Regions from separate parts of the Mycobacterium sp. IDUB_37 genome, predicted to be linked through region 2. Evidence: riboswitches for the same ligand, from Rfam matches in the RefSeq annotation. Region 2 holds a riboswitch; each other region holds the start of a gene.
What was found. A riboswitch is a leader RNA that binds a small molecule or an ion and turns the genes downstream of it on or off. The one in region 2 is predicted to bind cobalamin.
Positions count from the first base shown of each region.

Region 1 (7,468 bases), on a different contig from region 2:
CGGACAGCTTCTGGCTGAGCTGATGCCGGCCGGCACGCCGGAGACCAGGCTGATGTCGTCGACGGAGTGGCTGGTCGAGAACATGGCATCGGTCCCGGTGCTCGTCATTCCCTGCTATCGGCCGTACCTGCCGCGCATCGAAGGAGACGAGTCCTTTCATCTGGCCACGTTGTACGGGTCGATCTTCCCCGCGGTGTGGAACTTTCAACTCGCGCTGCACACTCGCGGCTACGGCACCTGCATCACCACCTTGCACCTGCACCACGAGACCGCCGTCGGGGAACTGCTGGGAATCCCGCCGGACTATGTGCAGGGCTGTCTACTGCCCGTCGGGCGGTTGCGTGCGGGGCACACCTTCCGGCCGGCCCGCCGGCTGCCCGTCGACGAGGTGGTCGCCTTGAACGGCTGGCGCGGGGGACCCGACTAACCGGGACAGTCGCGACCCGCTGCGCCCATCCCGGCTCCGTACGCAGCGCTTTTGCCGCGATCAGTCTGATAATCTCTGACAAAGATTTGGTTCATCAGGAGGGCGAATCTTCCCATGGTGCCGACACCGCGATCCTCCGGACCAGCGGCCGTCGAACCATGACGGACAGCACTACCGAATCCGGGACACGCCGAACCGAGATCCTCGAAACGGCGGCATCACTCATCGCATCGTCAGGGTTGCGTACCTCACTGCAGGAGATCGCCGAAGCGGCAGGCATCCTGCCGGGTAGCTTGTACCACCACTTCGAATCCAAAGAAGCGATCCTGGTCGAGCTCATCCGCCGCTATCAGGCCGACCTGAACCGCGTCGGGCTCAGCGCCCAAGCCCGTTTGGACGCCCCGGACTCGCGGCCCCCGGCCGATCAGATCATCGAGTTGGGCCAGGCGATCGCCAATTGTGCTGTGCGACACCGTGCGGCACTGCAGATGTCGTTCTTCGAGGGCCCCTCAGCGGATCCCGAGCTGATGAAGCTGACGCAGCAGCGGCCCAACGCAATACAGGAAGCGATGCTGCAAACGCTGCGCGCGGCCCGGTGGAGCGGCTACATCAAGGCCGACGGTGACCTGCCCACGCTGGCCGACCGGATCTGCCAGACCATGCTGCAGGTGGGCCTGGACGTCATGCGGCACAACTCCTCCGCAGATCAGGTAGCCGGGCTGTTGTGCCGAATAATTCTGCAGGGCTTGGCTTCCCGGCCACCCGCAGACAGGGCGCTGGACCGGTCGAAGGCATTCGCGGCGGCCGCCAAGGTGATCGAAAGCTGGGCCGACGACAGCGAAGCAGACCCCAGCGACAAAGCGGCACACCTGCGGGCGGTGGCTCGAACAGAGTTCGGCCGCAAGGGATATGAAGTCACCACAATCAGAGACATCGCGTCGGCGGCCGGCTTGGGCACCGGAACGGTCTATCGGGTGATCGGCTCCAAAGACGAACTGCTGGCGTCGATCATGCGTTCGTTCGGCCAGAAGGTCGAAGCGGGATGGATCGACGTACTGCGTTCGGACGCAACACCGATCGAGAAGCTGGACGCGCTGAGTTGGGTCAATGTCAATGCATTGGACCAATTTTCCGACGAGTTCCGGATTCAGCTCGCCTGGATGCGCCAATCACCTCCCCGGGACACGGTGAACCCGGGCTGGTCGTATACGACGCGGCTGCGTCAGATGAAATCCTTGCTCTCCGAGGGCATTCGGTCGACGGAGATCCGGACTGAAGCACCGTCAGCCACCATGCTCGCCCGGTGCACAATCGGCATGCAGTGGATACCGGAGAACATCCTGCGCGCGGTGGGCACTCGGACGTCGCTTATCCTCGCGCGCGACACGGTCCTGCGCGGTGTCGCCGTACGCGGCAAATAACCCACGGACCGGACCAAACAGATGTTCCGCACGACGTTGCGGTACCCGGTGTCCGGTGCGGTGGGTCACCCGGTCGAGTTCCGCGCTAGCGTCGAAGAATGGCGAACATCATCGTTATCGGCGGCCACGGCAAGATCGCGTTGCAGCTGTCCCGCATCCTGACCGACCGCGGCGAACAGGTGACCTCAGTCTTCCGCAACCCCGACCACACCCAGGACATCGCTGAAACCGGCGCCAAGCCGGTGCCCGCCGACATCGAGAATCTCGCCACGGACGCGTTGGCGGATCTCTTGGCCGGGCATGACGCGGTGGTCTTCTCGGCCGGAGCAGGCGGCGGCGACCCGGCCCGCACCTACGCCGTCGACCGCGACGCAGCGATCCGGGTGATCGATGCGGCGTCCCAGGCGGGTGTGCGCCGGTTCGTGATGGTTTCCTACTTCGGCGCCGGCCCGAACCATGGCGTGCCCGCGAGCGACTCTTTCTTTCACTACGCGGAAGCCAAAGCGGCCGCAGACGCTCATCTGCGATCCAGCGAACTGGACTGGACCGTGCTCGGGCCGGGCCGGCTCACCTTGGAGCCGGCCACGGGGCGGATCGCGGTCGACGAGGACAAAGGTCAGGTGTCGCGCGCGGACGTCGCACTCGTCGTTGCCGCCACGCTGCAAACCGACTCGACCATCCACCGCACCATCAACTTCAACGGCGGCGATGTGCCCATCGCCGAGGCACTCGCGGGAGTCGACTAGTCGGGCCAACACCTGCGGCGCCCGACATCGAGTCTGCGCTGAACGCATCGAGACGAGCGTGCCCGGCAGCAATTGGGCGGGCTGCAACCAGCACATAAGCCCTAAGATCAGGGTCGTGGCAGTGCCGGAACCCTCACCTCGGGTTCAAGAGTTGATTCGCAAGGCGGCGTGGGTCGCGCTGAATCCGAGCCGGGAGTGGCTCGACGAATTCGATCGCAGCGTGCTGCAAACTCTGGCGCCGATCTCCAACGATCCCAGCCTGGCGACAATTGTTTCGCGGGCCAACCGGGCAACCTTGATCTATTTCGCATCCGCGATGCTGCGCAGCCCGGGCGCCCCGGTGCCGCCCAATCTGGGTGTCGAGACCATGCGGATGGCTCGGGACCTGGTGCGTCGAGGATTGGACACTTCAGCGCTCGAGGTCTACCGCGTCGTGCAGAACGTCGCCTGGCGGCGCTGGACGGAAATCGCCTTCGAACTCACTTCCGATCCGGATGAGTTGCGACAGCTGCTCGAGTTGCCCTTCCGGTCGGCCAGCGACTTCGTCGATGACACGGTCGCCGGCATCACCGCGCAAATGCAGCTGGAATACGCCGAGCTGACCCAACACAAGACGGCCCGGCACCGCAAACTCGTCGAGCTCATCCTCAACGGGGCCGCCGTCGACGTGGAGCGGGCCGAACAGCAACTGGGCATCGTTTTCGAGCAGCCGCACACCGCCGCCATCATCTGGTCCGACGGACCCGACATCGACGCGACCCGCCTGGACCAGCTCGCCGAAGCGGTCCAGCAGGCCGTCGACAGCAAGCGCGCGATCACCGTCGTCGCCAGCGCGTCCACCCGCTGGGTGTGGGTCAACGATGTGGTTTGCGTCGACCCCGAACAGCTCCGCGACGTGGTCAAGAATTCACCGGACGCACGAATAGCGCTCGGAAATACCACCGCCGGATTCGAGGGGTTTCGGCGTAGCCACCGCGAGGCGATGACTGCGCAACGCACGCTGGTCCGGCTGCGGTCACGTCAGCAGATCGCCTCCTTCACCGATATCCAGTTGGTCGCCTTGCTCACCGAAAGCCCCGAGGGCGCGGACGAATTCATCAGGGCTACGCTCGGCGACTTCGAGTCGGCAAGCCCGACGCTGCACAAGACGTTGTTGGTGTACATCAACGCGGAATGCAATGCCTCACGCGCCGCCAAACGGCTTTACACCCACCGCAATACGTTGCTGCACCGACTCGACGCCGCCCAACGACTCCTGCCCCGGCCCCTGGACAACAACCTGGTCGAAGTTGCCGCGGCCATCAAGGCCGTGCTGTGGCGCGCGCCGCAATCCGGCGATTTGGCGGAGGTCAACCCTGAACCCTACGACCCCGCCCTGGCACCTGTGCCGGAGCCTTAACAGGCAGACCCAACGTTCCTAACGCTGAAGCGCTAGCGACTTGACGAATTAAGGTTCAGATCGCGCAGTTGTGCTGCCAACTGCTGCGGACGCAGGAGTGGCGCGTTGTGGTCCAGCCCGGGGAGGACGTGCGCCTGTGCGTGCGGCGATATGTCAGCGATAGCGCGTGCGGCGGTGGCGTCAGGACGACCAGCCCAGGCCCGGAACCAATGGTGTCGATGGCGATCGAAGTGCCATCTGCCGAATTGACGAACGACTGCTTGAAATCACGCGCCTTCATTCCAACTCCGATCCGCGGCAAGCGGCCCGCTCAGGCGGGATTTTAGCCGCGACCACCCCGCGGAGTAGCGTTGACCACGCAACTGGTCTGCCGTTGCCCACGTGGTAGCGGCATCGAGCGGCGCATCGAGGCGTCGTGAGAGGGAATCCGGTGAGAATCCGGAACTGTCCCGCAGCGGTATGCAGGAACGAACGCCGTATTCGATATGAAGAAGCACTGGTCTCGATCTTGGGGCTGGGAAGCGACGGCCAGTAGGAGCACCTTCGAAGGTGCGCGCCTGTGAGTCCGAAGACCTGCCAGCTGTGTCGGACGCGCCGCGTCCGGCGGCACATCGCCTCGTGGAATGGGCGTTTGGCCAAGCTGTTTCGGTGGTATGCGGGCTCGAGTACAGAAAGCTGGCGCACCCCCGAACGGAATGGCTGCGCGTCCGCGGGCGGTGACCCACCCGTCAATTGAAGGACGACCAGCAGTGAGCGCTCAACCATTTTCCGCAACCGTCACCGGCTCCCCCCGCATCGGTCCGCGCCGCGAACTCAAGCGCGCGACCGAAGGCTACTGGGCGGGACGCAAAAGCCGATCCGACCTTGAGTCGGTCGCCGCGACTCTCCGCCATGACACGTGGTCGGACCTGGCCGCCGCCGGCCTGGATTCGGTCCCGATCAATACCTTCTCCTACTACGACCAGATGCTGGACACCGCGGTGCTGGTCGGCGCGCTCCCGGACCGGGTCAGCGGTATCTCCGACGAACTCGACCGCTACTTCGCCGCCGCACGCGGCAACGACGACGTCTCACCGCTGGAGATGACCAAGTGGTTCGACACCAACTACCACTACCTGGTTCCCGAGGTCGGACCCGCAACCCGCTTTTCGCTGAACCCCGACAAGGTGCTCTCCGAGCTGAAAGAGGCGCAGGAACAAGGCATTCCGGCGCGTCCCGTAGTGATCGGGCCGGTCACCTTCCTGCTGCTCAGCAAGGCAGTGGACGGTGCGTCTGCACCGATCGAGCGGCTCAAGGAACTGGTGCCCGTCTACTCCGAGTTGCTCTCGCTGCTCGCCGACAACGGCGCACAGTGGGTGCAGTTCGACGAGCCGGCGCTGGTGACCGACATCTCCCCCGACGCACCGGCGCTGGCCGAGGCCGTTTACACCGCGTTGTGTGCGGCGGCGAACCGACCGTCCATTTTCGTCGCCACGTACTTCGGCGACCCCGGCGATTCGCTGGCGGGGCTGGCCCGCACGCCCGTCGAAGCGATCGGCGTCGACCTGGTCTACGGCGCCGACACTGCCCTCGCCGCCGTGCCTGAACTGGCCGGCAAGACGCTGGTGGCCGGCATCGTGGACGGACGCAACATCTGGCGTACCGACCTGGAGGCGGCGCTGGGCAAACTCGCGTCCCTGCAGGGTTTGGCGGCGTCGGTCGCGGTCTCTACCTCGTGCTCCACCATGCACGTGCCGTACTCGCTCGAGCCGGAGACCGATCTGGACGACAACCTGCGTAGCTGGCTGGCGTTCGGCGCCGAAAAGGTCACCGAGGTGGCCACCCTCGCCCGCGCGCTGCGCGAAGGACGCGAGGCGGTCGCCGATGAAATCGCGGCATCCAACGCCGCGGTGGCCTCCCGCAAGGAGGACCCACGTCTGCACAACGACCAGGTTCGGGCGCGCATCGACTCCATCGTCGAGTCCGGCACCCAGCGCGGCGACGCGGCGGACCGTCGGGCCAGCCAGGAGGAGCGGCTGGACCTGCCGGTGCTGCCCACCACGACGATCGGCTCCTACCCGCAGACCTCGGCGATCCGCATCGCCCGCGCGGCGCTGCGTGCCGGGGACATCGACCAGGCCGAGTACGAGCGGCGGATGAAGCAGGAGATCTCCGACGTCATCAAGCTGCAGGAAGAGCTCGGGATCGACGTGCTGGTGCACGGCGAGCCGGAACGCAATGACATGGTGCAGTACTTCGCCGAGCAGCTGGAGGGCTTCTTCGCCACCCACAACGGCTGGGTGCAGTCTTACGGCAGCCGCTGCGTGCGTCCGCCAATCCTGTTCGGCGATGTGATCCGGCAGCAGACGATGACGGTCGACTGGGCCACCTACGCGCAGTCGCTGACCGACAAGCCGGTCAAGGGCATGCTCACCGGTCCGGTGACGATCCTGGCGTGGTCGTTCGTCCGCGACGACCAGCCGCTGGCCGACACCGCAAACCAGGTGGCCCTGGCCATCCGCGACGAGACGGTGGATCTTCAGTCCGCCGGCATCGCCATCATCCAGGTCGACGAGCCCGCGTTGCGGGAGCTGTTGCCGCTGCGTCGCGCCGACCAGGACGAGTACCTGGAGTGGGCCGTCGGGTCTTTCCGGTTGGCCACCTCCGGCGTCGCCGACTCGACCCAGATCCACACCCACCTCTGCTATTCGGAGTTCGGTGAGGTGATCGGCGCGATCGCCGACCTGGACGCCGACGTCACCTCCATCGAGGCGGCCCGGTCACATATGGAGGTACTCGACGATCTCAACGCGATCGGCTTCTCCAACAGCGTGGGTCCGGGTGTCTACGACATCCACTCACCACGGGTGCCCAGCACCGCCGAGATGGCCGAATCCTTGCGCTCTGCATTGAAAGCTGTACCGGCAGAGCGGCTTTGGGTAAATCCCGACTGTGGCCTCAAGACTCGCAATGTCGATGAGGTGACCAAGTCCCTGCAGCACATGGTGGCCGCGGCGAAAGAGGTGCGCGCGGAAAGCCCTTAGGTGTGAATTTCGAATGCGCCTCAGCAAAGCGCCGAGTGCCAACGTCAGGCTGGGCGGTAACGGGGGTGCCGGCGGCAACGGCGCCAATGCCGCCGGACCCGTCAGTGTCAGCGGTAGCGGTAGCGGTGGCGCCGGCGGCCGGGGCGGCAACGGCGGGGACGGCGGCGCGGACACAGCGACAGGCAACGCCACCGCCCCCGGCGGCGGAGCAGGCGGTAACGGCGGGCTGGGCGGCAACGGCACCGGCGGGACCGGTGGAAAAGGCGGCGACGGCGCTACCGGCGGGATCGGCGGCAATGGCGGCGTCGGGGCCGGCGGCGGTACCGGCGGCGGCAGCGGACCGGTCACCGGCGGCGACAACGGCGACGGACCCACCGGTCCGACCGGCGGTGGCGGCGGCACCGGGGGCACCGGCGGCTCCGGCGGGCTAGGTGGCAGCTAACGCCGCGAGC
Region 1 covers NZ_JBVAXG010000002.1:776,305-783,772, reverse strand. Annotated here, with positions in the region: gene ACZY1I_RS10295 (nitroreductase family protein) at 1-427, shown strand, start outside; gene ACZY1I_RS10290 (TetR/AcrR family transcriptional regulator) at 586-1,848, shown strand; gene ACZY1I_RS10285 (SDR family oxidoreductase) at 1,947-2,594, shown strand; gene ACZY1I_RS10280 (Rv1453 family transcriptional regulator) at 2,710-3,993, shown strand; cobalamin riboswitch at 4,359-4,588, shown strand; gene metE (5-methyltetrahydropteroyltriglutamate--homocysteine S-methyltransferase) at 4,689-7,016, shown strand; gene ACZY1I_RS10270 (hypothetical protein) at 7,030-7,458, shown strand.
Region 1: linked by a shared signal. The riboswitch ahead of metE (5-methyltetrahydropteroyltriglutamate--homocysteine S-methyltransferase) and the one ahead of ACZY1I_RS03880 (amino acid adenylation domain-containing protein) in region 2 are both predicted to bind cobalamin.

Region 2 (7,468 bases):
GGGCGGCGAAGTCCAGGTGCCGGTCCGATGCCGCCGACCATTCGACGACCTGCGCGGTCATCATCGAGGTCAGCCCCAGCGTGGTGAGATCTGTGCCGATGGCCAGGGTGTCAGCGTCAACCCCGAGCAGGGCCGCGACGTACTCGGCCAGTTCGGAGGCCCGCCGCACAGTGGTGGACGGCACCTGGCGGGCCGACACCTGATGGACGATCTCGAACGCTGCGGCATTGAGCATCTCGAGTGTCTTGCGGCGCCTGATCTTTCCGGATGTGGTCCTGGGCAGCACGCGGTTACGCACCCAGACGATGCGTTCCGGCGCGGTCTGATGTGCCGCAAGTATTCTGCGCCGCAGCACCCGACTGATGTCATCGAGATCCTCGGCCGGAGCGGTGGTCTCCAGCACCAGCCACCAGTCGTCGGACCCATCGGGTTGCACTGCGCAGGCGCCCCCGCCTTGCACCCCGCAGCCCGCCTCTTCGACGGTCGACTCGATGTCGTTCGGAAAATAGTTGCCGCCGCCGACGATGATCAGGTCGCGGTAACGTCCGCAGATGTACAGTTCGCCGTTGCTGCGAAAGCCGGCGTCACCGGTACGCAGGTAGGGCCCGTCGCCGTTCGCGGTGGTGGCACCGAATGTTTCGGCCGTGTCCCGCGGGCGGCGCCAATACCCCTGCGGCAGTCCCGATCCCGCTACCCATATCTCACCGACAGCGCCGTCGGGCACCGCGGTTCGCCGTTCCGGGTCGACGATGCGCACATCCCAACCGAATGTGGCGTTGCCGCAACTGACCAATGTGTGGGTGCGTCGTCCTGGCTGTCGCGCGTCGATCTCGACGGCGCGACCGCGGTTGAGTTGCTCGGCATCGAAGTCGGCCTGCACCCAAGGCCGCGGCTTGTTCGTCCCGGAGACCGCCAGACCGGCTTCGGCGAGCCCGTATTGCGGCGCCATGACGTCGGCTCGCAGGCCGGCCGGACGGAACTTCGCGACGAAGTCGCGCAGTGTGGAAGCGCGAACCGGCTCCGCGCCACTGATGGCCAGCTGCAGACAGGACAGATCCAGGGCATCGATCGCCGGGGCGTCAAAAGCGTCCAGGCAGAGGCGGTACCCGAAATCTGGCCCAGCGATCCAGTTTCCGCGCACCCGGTCGACGGTTTCCAACCAGATGCGTGGGTTGCGCACGAATTCGAACGGTGGAATGAGGGTCGCGCTACCGCCGGTGGCCAATGCCAGCAGGGTGCCCCAGAAGATGCCGAGGTCGTGGTAGAGCGGCAGCCAGCTGACCGTGTGGATGTCGTCGGGACGGTTCCACAGCTCCAAAGCAATGGCGAGTTGATGCAGCATCGACTCGTGCGTATTGACGATTCCCTTGGGTTCCCCGGTGGAGCCCGAGGAGTACTGCAGGAACGCGACCTGTCGGGCGTCGGTCGGCGTGCCGGCAGGTCGCGACGGGGCGGCTTCGGCAACCGAGTCCGGAGTCTTCAACGCCAGCCCGTCCAACAGCGAAGCTCGTCCAAGCACGTCGGCGAGATCGGTACTGGTGTAGACGGCCGAGGGCGCACAGTCCCGGAGGATGTGTTGGGCACGTTGCAGAAATCGTTCGGGCGCATCGGCCGACGGCAGAAAAAGCGGGACCGGGACGAGCCCGGCTTCCAGCGCGGCGAGGAATCCGGCCACGTAGTCGGCGTCACCGGCTTGGGCCATCACGACACGCGAGCCCAACGGCAGATCAGCGAAGGCGTTGTCGCGAATCCGGCAGACCCGGTCCCACAGCCGCCGGTAGGTCCAGGCATCCGTCCCGGTCGCCTCGATCATCCGGAGCGCGACCGTGTCGGGACACCGGTCGACCCAGGCGCCGATCACCTCGTTGGCGCGTCGCGCGGTCGCGCGCTCACCCAGGCCGTGGCGCTGGAATTGACGGCCCTCAGTCGTAGACGTCGGTGTCCCGGTCGCCGCGAACACCATCCCTTACCCCCTAACCCGGCGATCGGCGTCAACGCGGGCGAGCTGGTCAGCTTTGGTCACTTCAACACCTACCACGGACCAATGTGGGTGACGTAACCCGCAAATAACCGGGCAGGGTGTCCACGACGTGCAGCGTCATCAGGGATCAGCTCTCTCCGGGGTGCTCCGCCCCGGGGTGGCAGGATGCGATGACGCGAGTCTCCTGGCTCTCGGATCGCTGCTCGCCTCGCCTTCCAGCCAATGGCCGTGGCGTGTGAGGGTCGCTCCCCGATGACAGTGGCGGGACCGCGCCGGATTCACACCGGCTTCCTGCATCATCATCGCCGTACAGGCGACATTGTCGCACCCCGGCCGAATCCGGGCAGATACGCGGGTTCAGCCGAGCAGAGTGCCATCTAGTGCCTGCCCGATGATGTCCAACAATCCCGCAGAAGCCCCGATCGGTCCCACCGGGACCGGAGGGATGTTGACGAAGCCGCCGGCGTAGTCGTCCGGCGGCACGAAGATGATGTTCAGACCCAGGGCGTTGAGCGCCGAGCCGCCGGTGCCGTAGTACATCGCGCCGCCGGGACCGTCCACGACCTGGCCGGGGCTGAGCAGCCCGCCGAAGGCGAAGCTGAGGCCGGTGAGTTGCTCGCCACCGTCGGCGCCGCCGCTGACGAACGGGCTGAAGACCGGTGCCAGTGGGTCGAGGTTGAGGGTGGCGCCGTTGACGAAGCCGTTGACGACGTTGGCGGGTGCACCGAGCAGGTCGGTCATCGCCGAGGTCGGATAGCCACCGGTGAGGTGGGTGAAACTGGACCCGACGCTGTTCAGCAGCGCCACTTCGGGGCTGACGAAGGGGCCCACCGCACCAAGCAGGACACCGCTCAACGGTGACGAGGCGAAGTTGGTCACCGCCGCCACGAACTGGCCTTCAAGACCGGTCGGCGGAGTGAAATCCCCTGTCCCGACAAGACCGTCGTATATCTCGATATGCGCGTTGGGCACGGGAGTCGGCTCGCCGTCGGCGGCGAACGAGGTGGTAATACCGCCGAGGGTGTGGTTCACCACGGCCTCGAGCACATTGCCGGGGGCGCCGACCAGTGTCGCGGACTGCAGTGCGGTTTGCAGGCTCCCGAAAAACGCAGCGGGGTCGGTGGCGAGTTGGCTCAGTCCTGTGGAGGCGCCACCGGACAGACTGTTCAAAGCCTGTTGAGAGGCAGCGAATACGGTCTGGGCATTGGCGGCCGTCGTCGAGGCCAGAGCCTGGTAGGGGGCGGCGACAGCGGTACCGAAAGCATCCAAGCCCGACATCGGCGTGGATTCCGCGGCGACCGCTTGGGCGTTGGCCAGATCGGCGCCCAGATAGGTCGCGGCGTTCGCATTCAGCAAGCGGACGAACTGCGCGTGAAATGACTGCGCTCGGGCGCTGAGCGCCTGGAAGTCTTGGCCGAAGTCGCCGAGCAGCGACGCGATCGCGATTGAGACCTCGTCCTGCGCGGCCGCCGCGATCCCGGTTGTCGGGCCCCAGACGCTCGCTGTGGTGTCCGCCAGCGACAAGCCGATACTCGCCAACTTCTGGGCCGCACCCTGTACCAGTTCGGGTGCGGCAATCACAAACGACACCTGGTTCAGCCCCCATCGGCCAGCCGTAGCGCGAAGTCTTTTCCGTCTGGTTAGGAGTCGGCTCGAGCACCGACATAGTTCCCGGCCGGCGGGAGCGGTCCGCCGGGACGCACCGCTCGCGAAGTTGACAAAAAGTGGCTCCGAATGCAAATTACTACCTGCAAACGATATGCAACAAGGGTAGTTTCCAGTGTCGCCAACGGCGAGTTTGACGGGAAGCCTCGGGTTCTTCATCTCAACCGAGAACGGTGGATATGTCGTTCATCATCGCAGCGCCGGAGCTATTGCACGGCGCAGCAAAGGATTTGGCTGGTATCGGGTCGTTGTTGGCGGACACCACGGCGAGCGTCTCGGCGCCCACCACGGGGATCGCGGCTGCCGCCCAAGACGAGATATCTGCAGCGATTGCTTCGATTTTCGGTGACTTCGGCCAGGAATTTCAAACTGTCAGCAGCCAGGCGCAAGCCTTTCATGCGCAGTTCGTCGGCTTGATCAACGCCGGCGCCGGCGCCTACGCGAACGCTGAGATCGCCAATGTCGCGCCGCTACTCGCCGGCGGACCCGCCGCCGCACCCACCGGGACCATCGACCCGGTGGAACCATGGTTGCGGGCCTTCGGAACCACAGCCCAGAATGCCGCTGCGGTGCTGGACGCGTCCGGGGAAAGCGTGAGCACCCTCGTGACCGGCGTGGGCCAACTGGTTGCCAACCCCGCGGCATTCGTCGGCAACCTGCAGACCGCCGTGCAGTCGGTGTTCCTGGTCGGCGCGCCCCCGGATGTCGCGACGGCGGTCATCGAGCACACCCTCGGTGGTGTCACGTCGGCGACCAACCCGGGGGCCATCCCACCCGATCCCACCGTGGTACCGGTCAACAACGCACACAACGAGGTGTACACCGGGCTGTTCGGCGATGGATACATCCCCACCGGGCCGGACGGCCTGTTGCTCTCCGCCGTGACCAACTTCGCTACCTCGCCGTTCAGCGGAGTGCTGCTGGGCGCGGTGGGTCCCGTGGTAGCCCCTGCAGTGGCGCTGCTCAACACCGCGGGCGGCGTCTTCGCCGACCTGACCGGCGGCAATCTGACCGGCGCACTCGGTCACCTGATCGACGCGCCGGCCAACGTCGTCAACGCCTTCTTCAACGGTGCCGAACTCAACCTGGACCCGCTGGCACCGATCTTCAACCCGTTCGTGGTGGACGGCTCCGGCGGAGCCGAGCAGCTCACCGGCCTCAGCCTCGCCTTCGGTGGGCTGTTCAGCCCGGGACAGGTGGTGGACGGCGCGAGCGGCGACATGTTCTATGGCGTCGGCGGCTCGGCCTTCAACTCTCTGGGTCTGGATCTCAGCTTCTACCCGCCGGATGAATTCGCCGGCGGCAGCATCGCGATTCCCGCGGTGCCGGTGGGCCCGATCGGTGCCACCGCCGGTCTACTCAGCATTCTCGGACGAGCGCTGGGCGGTAGCCTGCTGTCCTGAGCCCCGTAGACGTCCCCCGGAAGGCGGCTAGATGAGCGGAACCGCACCCGGCGTGGGCCCCGAATTGGGCCCAGTCCAGGAAACCTTGCTGATTCCGCTCTACGCCCGCGCGTGCGACGCAGCGGCACGGCGCCCGGTGCTGGGTGACCAACGGGCGCGTGAACTCGTCGACGCCATCGACTACGACTTCACCCGCTTCAGTGGTGGGTCGCTGCCCGGATCGGTGTCTCGGACGTCGATCTTCGACGGCTGGACAGCCCGATTCCTGGGCGAGCATCCCGCCGGCACCGTCGTCGAACTCGGCACCGGGCTGAACACCAGGTTCGACCGACTCGACAACGGCCAGGTGCACTGGTTCGACCTCGACCTCCCCGACGTTATTACCCTGCGCCGCAAGTTCTTCAGCGACAGCGAGCGGCGCAGCATGATCGCCGGCTCGGTCCTCGACACCGACTGGTTCGACACGATCGCGTCCTCCCCCGGGCCGTACTTGTTCCTCAGCGAAGCCGTCCTGATCTACCTCAGCGACGACCAAGTACGCCGGTTGCTCGCCCAACTCGGCGAGCGGTTCCCCGGTTCCCAGATCGCCTTCGACACCGCGGGCAAGAAGATGATCGACAACCAGGATCGCAACAAATCCTTGGCGCAGGTCAGAGGTCGCATGCAATGGGTCTGCGACGAACCGCGCGACCTCGAGGGCTTGGGCCTGGAACTACTGGACACTCGAACACTGGCGACGCCGCAGCCCGAAATCGCCAAAACCTGGCCACCGCAACGTCGTTACGGTATGGCGCTGGTCTCGCGGTTGCTACCGTCGATGGTCAACGTCTATAAGTTCAATCTGTTTCGGTTGGCCGCCTGAGCTGCCAGCCGCGGGCGCGAAGGCGCTCCTCCCAGAACCGGGCGTAGGTGCCACCCGCGGTGACCAACTGGTCGTGACGTCCGCGCGCGGTGATCCGGCCGTCGTCTACGACGAGGATCTGGTCGGCGTCCATCACCGTCGAAAGCCGATGTGCGACAACGATAACCGTGCGATTGCTGGCTAGCTCGCGAATGGCGCCGGCCACCGCGGCCTCGTTGACGGCGTCGAGCGCGGCAGTGGCTTCGTCCAGCAGCACGACGGGTGCATCCTTGAGTAGAGCGCGGGCGATGGCGACCCGCTGCCTTTCACCACCCGACAGTGACCATCCGGCTTCGCCGACACGAGTGTCCCAGCCGTTAGGAAGGCGGTCGATCACCTCGTCGAGGCGGGCGATGGCCGCAACGTGATTCAATTCGCGCTGCGTGGCATCGGGATTGGCCATCCGCAGGTTGTCGGCGATGCTGCCATCGAAGAGATAGGCGTCTTCGAAAACGTGCGCGGTCAGCCGCGAGACTCGGTTGGTGCCGAGTTCCCGCAGATCGTGGCCGCCGAGCAGGATGCTGCCGTCGTGGACGTCGAAGAATCGGCCGATCAACCGCAGCAGGGTGGTCTTTCCGGCTCCGGACGGGCCGACGATCGCGGTAAGGCTCCTGTTCGTTATGACGGCGTCGACACCTTTGATGACTTCGGTCCGCTCACCGTAACCGAAACACACACCGCGTAATTCGATATCCGCAGTGTCGGGCGCAGTACTGCTGGCGGGCTCGGGGAGCGACGGCACTGCCAGCAATTCCCGCACCCGGACGATCGCGTCCGCAGTGACCTGGACATGGCCGGCGAGATCACCGAGTTGAGAGAGCGGGTCGATCATCCGCAACGTGATGATGAGCAGTCCGATCATCGTCGGTAGTGCGAGTTCGCCGCGCAGCGTCAGGGCGACGGTCAACGCGATGATTGTCGTCACGACCAGTTGCATCGTGCCGAAGCAACCGATCAGGCCCCACGCTCCGCGGATGGTGAGCCGGGACTGCGAGCGTTGTTGGCGGGTAAGGGATTCTTCGAGCGTGCCGAGCTCCCGGCGGTTGAGGACGCCGTAGGCCCGCAGCGTCGGTTGCAGGCGGGCGTATTCGACGATCCGGGATGCGGTAGCGCCGATGTCCGCTTCGTAGTCCGCATCGTTGTGATGCACGATGGCCATGAACATCCGCAGCGCCAGCGCGCAGAGCACGGCGCCCAGAGTCAATGCCAGCCCAATGCGCCAGTCGCTCAGGTAACTTCCGATGATCAGGGTGGCCGGCGTGCTCACGCCCACGACCAGGTAGCGCAACAGGTGGGCCGGAAAATCCGCCACGTCGACAGCGTCCTTGGCGACCAGGCGGGCGATGGGCCCGGTGCGGTCGGCACCGAACCAACCGATCGGCAAGGTGGCCAGGTGATTTCCGATACGGGTGTGAAAACCGGTCAGCACGCCGGTGCCCACCCGATAGCCCAATGACGTACTCCACGCCAGCAATCCGTGATGGACGACTACCGTCGCGGCGATCGCCGCGATCCAGA
Region 2 covers NZ_JBVAXG010000001.1:820,921-828,388, reverse strand. Annotated here, with positions in the region: gene ACZY1I_RS03880 (amino acid adenylation domain-containing protein) at 1-1,963, opposite strand, end outside; cobalamin riboswitch at 2,139-2,318, opposite strand; gene gjpA (outer membrane porin GjpA) at 2,339-3,571, opposite strand; gene gjpA (outer membrane porin GjpA) at 3,826-5,049, shown strand; gene ACZY1I_RS03865 (class I SAM-dependent methyltransferase) at 5,081-5,911, shown strand; gene ACZY1I_RS03860 (ABC transporter ATP-binding protein) at 5,886-7,468, opposite strand, start outside.

Region 3 (7,468 bases), on a different contig from region 2:
AGCGTCACCATCTGGCCGTTGATGGCGAAACCGCCGGTCATCATGCGGTTGTGGGCGATGAACTGCTTGAGCAGTTCAGCAATCGCCGGCCCCGACCAGGCGATCCAGCCTTCGCGCTCGAGGAACCTGCGCTGCTGCTCGCGCGGCAGCAGCGATTCCCGGTCATGCAACTGACGCACGAAGTCGATACGGGACTGCGCGGTCTTGATCGGGTCCATCATCTGGAAACCGGTGCGCGCCAACCAACTTGGGATGTTCAAGTGATTGAAAACGTGATCGGCCATGAAATCGGCGATGTCGGCACCGAAGTTGGCCGGGATACCCATCGGCAGCGCGGCCAAGGTGTCGACCGGGGAACCGAACGTCACGATGCTCGCGAGGTTCTTGGAACGCCGGTAGGCGGCGACCTGATAGCTCCACATGCCGCCCTGTGAGTAGCCAACCAGGTGCACGTCCTGGCCGGTGGCCTCGTACACGGTGTCGATGGCCTGGCTCAGCGCCACGATGTGATCGGCCAGGTTGCGGCGCATGCCGCCCTCGACCTTGTCCGGCGAGCCGAAGTCGATGACCCAGCAATCCAGTCCCCTGGCATGCAGGATGCCGACCGCGCCGTCTTCGCGGGTCACGTCCCACATGTCCGCCGACATCATCATCGGGTGCACCATCAATATCGGCGTGCCCACCGGTGGCTGTCCGGGCCGGTTGTCCGGCGGGAAGTAGCGCCGCAGCTTGTACATCGGCACGCTCTCGACGATCTGAGAGGGCGACGGGATGCTGCCCGTTTCCAGGCCTCCCAACCGCAGGACTTCCAGACCGTTTTGAGCTGTGGCTACCAGACGCTCGACCGGTCGCGTGACCATCGACAAATTGAGATCCACCATGCTCCTCAGAACTCCCAGAGTTAGGCCTTGACCAGCGTGGACATCATGGCACATCGGCCTTGGCGCAGATCGACGGGAATGCATCGTCGCACCTGACAGGCCTCAGCGCGACGGGCAACTTTCAAGATGCGCCCGGACTGCGGCCTGAAGGGCGACTGCGTCCGGCCCGACCGCCGGCGGACTCGCCGCTTCGCTGCACCCGTCGACAACTACGGAGCCTTGCCAACCGGCGCGCTCGACGGTCCACGTCAGCACCAGCGGATCAGCTGGTCCCAGCGAGCGAACGGTGTTCTCCACGTCAGCCTCAGCATGCTCGGGCCCGCTGATCACGACATCAATGGCGACGATTGCCTTTGCTCCTGCCGTGCCGACGGCGCGTACGGAAACCGGCAGCCCGCCGACCCGCTGTTGCAGCTGGTCGCTTTCGTCATGCGTGAACGGGAAGCGGGCGCCCCACGGTCGTGGCGAAACCGTGGGTGCCACACCCACTTCGACGTTCGTCGAACCGACCGTGTCCACCAACGCGGGCAGGATGGCCGCCGTCGGCGTGGCGACGTCGCGCAGGTCGAGCACACTGTTGGATCCATTCCGGAACCAGGCGAATTGGTTCGCTGAAATCAGTGAGGTGACCTGACGCAGTCGCGTCACGTCACCAGCAATCTGGTCAGGGTCCAGCTCGGCCAGCCGGCTCAACAAGGCACGGTGGTCGGCGGTGATGTCGAACATCGCGTTCTGCGCGTATCCAGCAAACCTGTCGCGGCGAGCTGTGTTGATCCTGACCACGAGGTCACGGATCTGCTCGCTGGTCGCCGCCGGAACAGCCGCGAAGATATTGATGCCGACGCCATGGTCAACATCGTTGTGGTAGCTCACCCGGGCTGAGGACACGCCGGGCATGCCTGCCATAACGTCCTGCAAGTGTTGCGCGTCAGCGCGGCGATCGCCGGGACCGCAGCCAGACAGGCAACCGACGACGCAGATCGCCGCGATGATCGTCGTCAGTCGCACCCCACCACTGTTACAGGCTTTCCTCGTCCGGCGAGGTCTGGCCAGCCCAGGTTCGCGGCATCATCGGCAGGCGTGCGCCGCCGCCGAACTCATCCTCGGCCAGTGCAGTCAGCCCCGTCGCCGCCGAGGTCGCCCGGTTGGGCAGGGTGCCCGCGAAACCAATGGATTTCCCGCCGGTAGCCGACGCCGTCGCCGCTTCGGGCTCCAGGTCCATGTATTCGTAACCGCGGCCGAACAGGCCGGCCTTCGCCCGACGGCGTCGCGGCGACTTGGCCTGCTCCTGCGGCGCCGCCGCGGCCTCGGGTTCCTCAGCGCTGTCGGGCTCCGTCGCCTTCTTTCGCGCGCGGGCGGCCGCCGCCCGCTTGGCTGCCGAGCTCAGGTCGGCCAACAGATAACCCATGGCATCCATATGCGCGGGTACGCCCGTACCCGTCGTCGTCGGTGGTGCTGCGGTAGACGGCGGTGCACCGGGCGATGGCGCCGGGGCCGTCGCCTCGACGCCGGTTGGAGTCGGGGCCGGACTGGATGTCGGAGTGCTGGGGCCCAACGCTGCCAGGGGTGGCGTAGCGGGCGTCGGGGGTGGCGGTGGCGGCGCCGGCGCGAGCGCCACCAAGGCTTTGACGCCGATCGGTGCCAGTACCGCGCCGGCGGCCAACGGCACCAATGGCACCGTCAGCAGCGGCACCAGCGCCAGGGTCAGCGCGAGAGTGCTCTCCAGCGTCGTCTTCAGCAGTGCGATGGTGTCGGTGATCACCGTGCCGAAGATTTCGACGGTGACGAAGATGATGGTGAAACCGATGGTCAATGGATTACCCGAGGCGAACGCCGCAGTGAGATCGAGCGCGACGAATGAGAACATCTGCGACAGCAGGACCACGTAAGTAGCGAAATCCAGCGGGTAGCCGAGGGCGAACCCGATATTCAGCGGGCTGAGATAGGTCAGCGGGTTGCCCAGGCTGACCAGGTAGGGATCGAAGCCGGAGAACAGCGCCTGGAAGAACGGCAGGTTCTGCAGCCAGTTGTTGAACGGCTGGATGACCTCGTTGTAGAACTTGGTGTACAGGTCCCACAACCACTGCAGGAACTGGTTGAACTGGTCCCGCAGTGACGATGTCTCGGCGGCACCGACCTGCTGACTGTCGCCCTTCATGATTTCCGGCGCTGCCGTCGGCAGCGGTGCCGCAGTCACGGCAGCCGTGGTGACCGCTTGGTAGCTGCTCATCACGGTGGCGGCTTGAATCCACATCCGTAGGTAGTCGGCTTCGTTGAGCGCGATCGGGATCGTATTGATACCAAAGAAATTGGTCGTCATCAGCACCGCGTGGGTGGCGTGATTGGCCGCCAGTTCGGGCAACGTCGGCATGGCCGCCAGCGCCGTGACCCAGGCCGCCGCGGCGACCTCCTGTTGGGCGGCCATTAGCGCGCTGTCGGTGCCGGCTTGCAACAGCCACGCCAGATACGGCAGGTGAGCGGCAACGTACGTCGCAGCGGTCGGGCCGTCCCAAGCTCCGGCCTGCACCGCCGACAAGAGCGCCACGAGTTCCTGCGCGGTTTCGCTGTATTCGACGCTCAATGAAGCCCACGCCGCCGCGGACGACAACATCGGACCCACCCCCGGACCACCGCTCAGCAACGCTGAGTGCACCTCCGGCGGTGCGGCCATCCAGATCGGGGCGGTCACCGTATTTCGCCCGCGGTGATGGCGAAAACCCCTGCCGGCGAGACTAACTGCGCCATTGGAGGCGCCAGAAAAGACGAAGAGACATCGACGTCGATCAGCTTTCTCGGGGTACACCGCCCCGGGTAGCAGGACGCAACGACGCGAGTATCCTGGCTCTCGGATCGCCGCTAACCTCGCCTTCCAGTCATATGACCGTGGCTAGTGAGGGTCGCTCCCCGATGACAGTGGCGGGACCGCGCCGGATTTTCACCGGCTTCCTGCATCGTCGTTGCCTTACGGGTGAGATTGTCGCATTCCGTCGGGCCACACGGTAGCCAATCAACCGAGCGTCCGGACTTCACTTTGCGGGCCGGTAGCCTCAGTCCAGTGGCACACCTGCTCGGAGCCGAGTCCATACACCTGGCATATCCGAACCAGGTGATACTCGAATCGGTCACGCTCGGCGTGAACGACGGTGCCCGCATCGGCATCGTGGGCCGTAACGGCGACGGCAAGTCCAGCCTGCTGAGCCTGCTCACCGGACAGATCAAGCCGCACTCGGGGCGGGTCACTCAGCGCAGCGGTCTGCGGGTGAGCGCGCTGAGCCAGGCCGACACCCTTGATCCCAGCCACACCGTGGGCTGGTCGCTGGTCGGTGACCGCCCCGAACACCAGTGGGCCGGCGACGCCCGTATCCGCGACGTCGTCGACGGCCTGGTGGCCGATATCAATTGGGATGCAATGGTTTCCACGTTGAGCGGAGGCCAGCGACGACGGGTTCAGCTGGCGCAGTTGCTCGTTGGCGAGTGGGACGTGATCGCGCTTGATGAGCCGACCAACCACCTCGACATCGAAGGCATTACCTGGCTGGCCGAACACCTCAAACAACGCTGGGCACGCAATACCGGCGGGTTGCTGCTGGTCACCCACGACCGCTGGTTCCTCGACGAAGTCGCCAACAACACCTGGGAGGTGCACGACGGCATCGTCGAGCCGTTCGAAGGCGGCTACGCGGCGTATGTGCTGCAGCGGGTCGAGCGGGACCGGATGGCCGCCTCGAGTGAGGCCAAACGGCAGAACCTGATGCGCAAGGAGTTGGCCTGGTTGCGTCGGGGCGCGCCGGCGCGCACCTCCAAACCCAAGTTCCGCATCGAGGCCGCAAATCAGCTGATCGCTGACGTTCCGCCAATCCGCGACACGGTCGAGCTGGCCAAGCTGGCCACCGCCCGGCTGGGCAAAGACGTCATCGACCTGCTCGATGTGTCCGTTTCGTTCGACGGCCGCCCAGTGTTCAACGAGGTCGAGTGGCGGATCGCCCCTGGTGAGCGCACCGGGATCGTCGGGGCCAACGGCGCAGGCAAGTCCACCCTGCTCGGTCTGATCGCCGGCACCATCCAACCGACCACCGGGCGGGTGAAGCGCGGTAAGACGGTCCGGTTGGCCGTGCTGGATCAACAGGGCAGCGAGCTGATCGCCCTGGCCGGTGACCGAATCGCCGATATTCTGGGCCGCCTGCAGGCCGGCTACGAGGTCGGCGGCAAGGAGATGACGCCCACACAGCTGCTCGAGCGCTTGGGCTTCGCCGGCAAGCTTTCGTCGCGCGTCGGTGAGCTCTCCGGCGGCCAGCGCAGGCGCCTGCAACTCATGCTCATCCTGTTGTCCGAGCCGAACGTGCTGCTTCTCGACGAACCCACCAATGACGTGGACACCGACATGCTGACCGCCACCGAGGACCTGCTCGACTCGTGGCCGGGCACCTTGATCGTCGTCTCCCACGACCGCTACCTGCTCGAACGCGTCACCGATCAGCAGTACGCGATCCTGGACGGCCGGTTGCGTCACCTGCCGGGCGGGGTGGACGACTACCTGCGACTGGCCGCGCGGGCGCCGGCGAAGCCGGTGGACCGGACACCTGTACGGCCCACGGACTCGATGTCGGGGGCACAACGCCGCGCCGCCGAGAAGGAGTTGGCCTCCGTCGACCGCCAGTTGGCCCGCGCGGCCGATCGGATCGCGGCCAAGCACACCGAACTCGCCGAGCACGATCAATCCGACCACGTCGCCATCACGCGACTGACCCAGGAATTGCGCACCCTCGAGAGCGAGGTCGTGACCCTGGAAGGCCAGTGGCTGGAGTTGTCGGAGGTGCTCGAATGAGCTCATACCGGACAGTCCCCTACCGGCCCGGTGAAGCGCTGCTTGCGCTGTACAAGCGTCGTGGCGCGGTGATCAATGCCGGAATCGGCCGGCACGGCATCGTTTATCTGCTTGGGCCGGAAGCGAATAAGTTTGTGTTCGGCAACGCCGATGCCTTCAGTTGGCGGGAAACGTTCGAGAATCTGGCGCCCGTCGACGGACCCACCGCACTGATCGTCAGCGACGGAGAGGACCACCGGCGTCGGCGCAGCGTCGTGGCGCCCGGACTGCGGCACCGGCAGATCCAGGATTATGTCGCCACCATGGTGTCCACCGTCGACGAGATGATCGACGGCTGGCAGCCCGGGCAGCGCCTCGACATCTACCAGGGCCTGCGCTCAGCCGTGCGGCGCAGCACCGCCGAGAGCCTCTTCGGTTCACGAATGGCGGCACATTCGGATTTTTTGGGCGCGCAACTGCAGCACCTGCTGGACCTGACGCACATACCGCCTCAGGTGATGCGGCTACACCAGCGGCTCAACTCCCCCGCCTGGCGACGCGCGATGACTGCCCGCGAACGCATCGACGATCTCATCGACTCCGAGATCGCCGATGCCCGCGGTGCGCCGCGACCCGACGACCACATGTTGACCGCGTTGCTCAGCGGGCGCTCGGACGAGGGTCACGCCCTGAGCACCAACGAGATTCGCGATCAGATCGTGTCGATCATCACCGCGGGATACGAGACCACCAGCGGCGCGCTGGCGTGGGCGGTCTACACGCTGCTGACCCTGCCAGGAGCGTGGGACGCCGCTTTCGAAGAGGTCAGCCGGGTACTGGGCGACGGAACGCCGACCGCGCAGCAGCTTTCCGCCCTGCCCTACCTGAATGGGCTTGTGCAGGAGACACTTCGGCTCTATTCACCGGGCGTCATCTCGGCTCGCAAAGTGATGCGCGATCTGCGGTTCGACGGGCACCGGATCCGGGCTGGCCGGATGATCGTCTTCAGCGCTTACGTCACCCATCGGATCCCCGAGATCTGGCCGGAGCCAACCGACTTCCGCCCGCAACGGTGGGATCCTGACTCGCCGGGTTATCGCAAACCCGCCCCGCATGAGTTCATTCCGTTCAGCGGCGGGCTACACCGGTGCATCGGCGCGGTGATGGCCACTACCGAGATGACGGTGATGCTGGCCCGACTGATCGCCAGGACCACGCTTCGGTTCCCGACGCAACGCATCCGACCCGCTAATTTCGCCGCGTTGTCGCCGCGGCCGGGCTTGAGTGTCGAGGTCGTCGAGAGGCGCTAGTCGTGACGCGCCTGGGCCAGCGCAGCAGCTAGTGCCAGCGCAGCAACACGAGTTCGGCGCAGAACCCGGGGCCCATGGCCAGCATCAGGCCGGGGCTGCCACTGGGCGGTCGCTTCTCGATGGTGTCACGAAGAATGTGCAGCACCGAGGCCGACGAGAGGTTGCCGATCTCACCCAACGAACGCCAGGTCAGCTCGAGGGCTTCCGGAGGCAGTTCGAGGCTGTTGGTGATCGCGTGGATGACCTTCGGTCCGCCCGGATGGCTGACCCAGGCGCCGATGTCGTCCTTGGTCAGCTGATGGCCGGCGAGGAACCCACTGACGTCGTCGGGCAGGTACTGCTCGATCAGATCGGTCAGGTCCGGAGAAAGCCGCAGTTGCAAGCCCTGGGAGCCGACGTCCCAGCCCATGATGTGCAGCGAGTCGGGATACAAACGGCTCCGGGAATCGATGATGTCGGGGCCGCTGGCGTGG
Region 3 covers NZ_JBVAXG010000006.1:358,840-366,307, forward strand. Annotated here, with positions in the region: gene ACZY1I_RS21940 (acyl-CoA synthetase) at 1-881, opposite strand, end outside; gene ACZY1I_RS21945 (hypothetical protein) at 984-1,889, opposite strand; gene ACZY1I_RS21950 (PPE domain-containing protein) at 1,900-3,570, opposite strand; cobalamin riboswitch at 3,693-3,873, opposite strand; gene ACZY1I_RS21955 (ABC-F family ATP-binding cassette domain-containing protein) at 3,937-5,706, shown strand; gene ACZY1I_RS21960 (cytochrome P450) at 5,703-6,995, shown strand; gene ACZY1I_RS21965 (type III polyketide synthase) at 7,024-7,468, opposite strand, start outside.
Region 3: linked by a shared signal. The riboswitch ahead of ACZY1I_RS21950 (PPE domain-containing protein) and the one ahead of ACZY1I_RS03880 (amino acid adenylation domain-containing protein) in region 2 are both predicted to bind cobalamin.